DNA from 2 places in the Variovorax cryoconiti genome. Region 2 is predicted to be linked to the other one. Evidence: predicted binding sites of a transcription regulator. Region 2 holds the regulator's gene; the other holds the start of a gene.
What was found. The regulator FNR, encoded in region 2, switches genes on or off when oxygen is low (the NO sensors DNR and NnrR bind a similar motif). The targets are predictions, from matches to a motif close to TTGATNNNNATCAA.
Positions count from the first base shown of each region.

Region 1 (2,385 bases), on a different contig from region 2:
CCCACGCTCGGCACTGACGTGTCCTCGCTGCCTCCCGAGGGGGTGCTTTCGCCTTGGGGCGGCCCGGCGGCGAAAGACGACGGCAGCACCATCACCTCGATGGAGCTGGAGCACTACCCCGGCATGACCGAGAAGGCCATCGAGGCCATGATCGACGCCGCGCATCGCCGCTTCGACATCCTCGGCGCGCGCGTGGTGCACCGCGTCGGTCTGCTGCAGCCGCTCGACCAGATCATGATGGTCGCCGTGGTCTCGGCACACCGCGGTCAGAGCTTCCAGGCTTGCGAGTTCCTGATGGACTACCTCAAGACGCAGGCGCCGTTCTGGAAAAAGGAACGGACGCCCGAAGGCGCCCGTTGGGTCGATGCACGCGTCGCCGACGACGCGGCCCTGGCGCGCTGGGGCATCGATGCCCCGAACGCCTGAAGCGCCTTATTGTGGCTTGAAGCCGCTGGCCTGGATGATCTTTTCCCAGGCGCTGGTGTAGGTGCGCACCCGGCCTGCGAACTGGCCTTGCGATTCGTAGGCAACGTTCAGGCCCATGTCCGTCAACTTCTTCTTCACATCGGGCATGGCCAGCACCTTCTGCAGCGCGGTGCCGAACTTGTCGATCACCGGCTGGGGCGTGCCCACCGGTGCGAACAGGCCGTAGTAGGGGTAGTCGTCCAGGTTCGCGAAGCCCAGTTCGGTGAAGGTCGGCACCTGCGGCAGCAGCGGCTGGCGCTTGGCGCCGATCACGGCCACGATGGTCACCTTGCCGGCCTTGTGGTTCTCGATGAAGTCGGGCACCGAGGCGATGCCGGCGGTGATCTGGTTGCCCAGCATGTCGGCCGTCATCGGGGCGCTGCCGCGGTAGGGGGCGGCCTGCAGGTCGAGCTTGTACTTTTCGCCGATCAGCTTGACCAGGAACTCGGGGATCGAGCCGGGCGCCGGCACACCGATGGTCTCCTTGCCGCCGCGCGCGGTCTGCACCCATTTCACGTAGGCGTCCATCGTCTTCGCCGGGGTGCCACCGGAGACGGCCAGCACGTTGGCGAAGGTGGCAAAGCCGGCCACGGGCACGAAGTCGGTCGCCGGGTTGAAGCCCGGGTTCTTGACCACCTGCGGCAGGATGGAGATGCTGTGATCGTGCGTCAGGAACAGCGTGTGGCCATCAGCCGGGGCGGCCTTCAGGGCCTGCGCCGCAATCTGACCGCCCGCGCCCGCGCGGTTCTCGACGACGACCGGCGAGCCGAGTTCGTCCTTGAGTTTTTCCGCCAGGGTCCGGGCGATGGCGTCTGTGCCCGCACCGGCCGGGAAGCCCACCAGCAGACGAAGCGGCGTGCCGCCTTGCGCCTGCGCAAGGCCCGACAGGCTCAGGGAGGCTACAACGAGGCCGAGCGTCAGCGCCCGGCGAACCGGTTGAGCACGCTGCGTTGAAAAAACCATGATCGACTCCAATCAATGAGATAAGCGGGCGGCGGTGCAATAGCCGTGCCTGATTTTGTCCGCGCTCTTGAACGGTGCGCGAACGCTCCTATTTTGAAGGCAAGGAAATCACACCATGCGCCAAGACAAACTCACCACCAAGTTCCAGGAAGCCCTGGGCGATGCGCAATCGCTCGCGCTGGGCAACGACAACGCCTACATCGAGCCGGTCCACCTGCTCGCCGCCATGCTGCGGCAGGACGAGGGCCCGCGCGCGCTGCTGGAGCGCGCCGGTGTCAACGTGCCGGGCCTGTCACAGGCGGCCGAGGCCGCCATCAAGAAGCTGCCGCAGGTGCAGGGCGGCGAGGCCGTCCAGGTCGGCAACGAGCTCAACAAGCTGTTGCAGGCGACCGAGAAGGAAGCCATCAAGCGCAACGACCAGTTCATCGCGGGCGAGCTGTTCCTGCTGGCCGTGGCTGATTCCAAGGCCGACGTCGGCAACCTGGCGCGTGCCAATGGCATGACGCGCAAGTCGCTCGAAGCCGCCATCGACGCGGTGCGCGGCGGGCAGGGCGTGAACAGCGCCGACGCCGAAGGCCAGCGCGAGGCGCTCAAGAAATACTGCATGGACCTGACCGAGCGTGCGCGCCTGGGCAAGCTCGACCCGGTGATCGGACGCGACGAGGAAATCCGCCGTGCGATCCAGGTGCTGCAACGCCGCACCAAGAACAACCCGGTGCTCATCGGCGAACCCGGTGTCGGCAAGACCGCGATCGTCGAAGGCCTGGCCCAGCGCATCGTCGCGGGCGAGGTACCGGAGTCGCTCAAGGGCAAGCGCGTGCTGTCGCTCGACATGGCCGCGCTGCTGGCCGGCGCCAAGTTCCGGGGTGAGTTCGAAGAGCGCCTGAAGACCGTGCTCAACGAGCTGGCCAAGGACGAAGGCCAGACCATCGTCTTCATCGACGAGCTGCACACCAT
Region 1 is NZ_JBPJZI010000001.1:640,478-642,862, forward strand. It holds gene ACSFA2_RS03195 (molybdenum cofactor biosynthesis protein MoaE) at 1-426, shown strand, start outside; gene ACSFA2_RS03200 (Bug family tripartite tricarboxylate transporter substrate binding protein) at 433-1,428, opposite strand; gene clpB (ATP-dependent chaperone ClpB) at 1,544-2,385, shown strand, end outside.
Region 1: clpB (ATP-dependent chaperone ClpB) is a predicted target of FNR. The motif match lies at 1,431-1,444, and genes of this name have one in related genera.

Region 2 (2,385 bases):
GAAGACACCCGCCGAGCCAGCCGAGCCATGGTGGAAGTTCCCGCTCGTCTGGATGGTGATCGCCGGCCCGGCGATCGTCGTGGTGGCCGGGTTCGCCACGCTGTGGCTGGCCATCCGCACGCCCGACCCGGTGGTGTCTGCGGACTACTACCGCCAGGGCATCGAGATCAACAAGACGCTGGCCGACAAGAAGCTGATGCCGGCCCAGGCAGGACGCAACCATGCCGCCACGCCCAGCGACGACGTGCCCTTGCCCAAGCGCTGAGACGGCCGCGATGAAACGCCGCATTCGCCGCCTGGCCTGGATCCTCTGGCCCTCGTTCCTGCTGGCCTGCGTGGTCGAGATGCTGGTGTTCGCCATGGTCGACCCGAGCGACGTGCACTGGCGCGGCGAGCCGCTGCCGCTGTCGCGCCAGGGGCTCTACACCGCGAGCTTCTTCGTCTTCTGGCTGTTGGCGATGGGCTCGAGCGCGCTGACCGCGCTGCTCGCGATGTCGCGGCGCGAGGTCAACACGCCGGCGCGTTGACCAACCGGCGCAGCTTGTCGGCGTCGACGATGCGCACATGGCGCTGCTGCACCGCGACGATGCCGTCCTCGACGAACTTCGACAGCGTGCGGCTCACCGTCTCGAGCTTGAGGCCAAGGTAGCTGCCGATCTCCTCGCGCGTCATGCGCAGCACCAGCTCCGACTGCGAGAAGCCGCGCGCGTGCAGGCGCTGCACCAGGTTCAGCAGGAAGGCCGCGAGACGCTCCTCGGCACGCATGCTGCCCAGCAGCAACATCACGCCGTGCTCGCGCACGATCTCGCGGCTCATGATCTGGTGCACATGCCGCTGCAGAGCCGTCACCTCGCGCGAGAGTTCCTCGATGCGGTCGAAGGGCATCACGCAGACTTCCGCGTCTTCCAGTGCCACCGCGTCGCAGGTGTGGTGGTCGTTCACGATGCCGTCCAGGCCGATGATTTCGCCCGCCATCTGGAAGCCGGTGACCTGGTCGCGGCCGTCCTCCGAGGTCACGCGGGTCTTGAAGACGCCGGTGCGGATGGCGTAGAGCGAGGTGAAGCGCTCGCCGTTGTGGAACAAGGTCTCGCGCCGCTTCACCTTGCGGCGCGTGGCGACGATCTCGTCGATGCGCTTCAGGTCGGCGGGCTGCAGGCCGATCGGCATGCACAGCTCGCGCAGGTTGCAGTTGGAACAGGCGACTTTGATGGTTTCGGGGGTCATGGGCTGCGGGCGAGGCAGGCGGGGAGGGCGCTGCCGACGCGTCGGTGGTTTGAGGGAATTGTTCGCGAGCCGTGGGTGCGCAGGCTTGACGGGCGTCAATGAAGAAGGGCCCGGTTGGCGGCACAGTCGACGAGCCCTCCGCGCCCCATCACCATGCCATCCACCCTCCTTACCGAATCCGCCGCGCCGAGCCGGCTGCAGTTGGTTCCCCCGTCTGCCGCACCCGCCGCACCCACCATGACGCCGGCGACCCTGAAGCGCTTCGATGTTGCCGGCCCGCGCTACACCTCGTACCCGACCGCGGACCGCTTTGTCGAAGCCTTCGGCAGCGACGACTACGCGCAGGCGCTGCGCCAGCGCCGCATGGGCACCAGCGCCCGGGCGCTGCCGCTGTCGCTCTACGTGCACGTGCCGTTCTGCGCGTCGCTGTGCTATTTCTGCGCCTGCAACAAGATCGTCACCAAGCACCACGAGCGCGCCGACGACTACCTGCGCTATCTGGCGCGCGAGGTCGATTTGCAGGTGGCGCAACTCGGGCGTGGCGCGCTGGTGAGCCAGCTGCACCTGGGGGGCGGTACGCCGACCTTCCTGGACGACGCCAGCCTCGGCCGCCTCATGGACATCCTGCGCAGCGCCTTCGTGCTGGCGCCCGACGGCGAGTACTCGATCGAGATCGACCCGCGCACCATCGACGAGGGCCGGCTCGAGAAGCTGGCGGCGATGGGCTTCAACCGCCTGAGCTTCGGCGTGCAGGACTTCGACCCTGCGGTGCAGAAGGCGGTGCACCGCATCCAGCCTGCGGCGCAGGTGTTCGACCTGATGGCGGCGGCGCGGCGTCTTGGCTTCATGTCCATCAACGTCGACCTGATCTACGGCCTGCCGAAGCAGACCGCCGCCTCCTTCGACCGCACGCTGGCGCAGATCTGCGACCTGCGGCCCGACCGCATCGCGCTCTATGCCTATGCCCACCTGCCGGAGCGCTTCAAGCCGCAGCGCCGCATCGAGGCGGCCGAGCTGCCCGACGCGGCGACCAAGGTCGACATGCTGTCGCGCTCGATCGCCGCACTCACCGCGGCCGGCTATGTCTACATCGGCATGGACCATTTCGCGCTGCCGACCGACGCGCTGGCCATCGCCAAGCGGCAGGGCCGGTTGCACCGC
Region 2 is NZ_JBPJZI010000005.1:279,924-282,308, forward strand. It holds gene ACSFA2_RS15140 (FixH family protein) at 1-265, shown strand, start outside; gene ACSFA2_RS15145 (hypothetical protein) at 276-527, shown strand; gene fnr (fumarate/nitrate reduction transcriptional regulator Fnr) at 508-1,224, opposite strand; gene hemN (oxygen-independent coproporphyrinogen III oxidase) at 1,462-2,385, shown strand, end outside.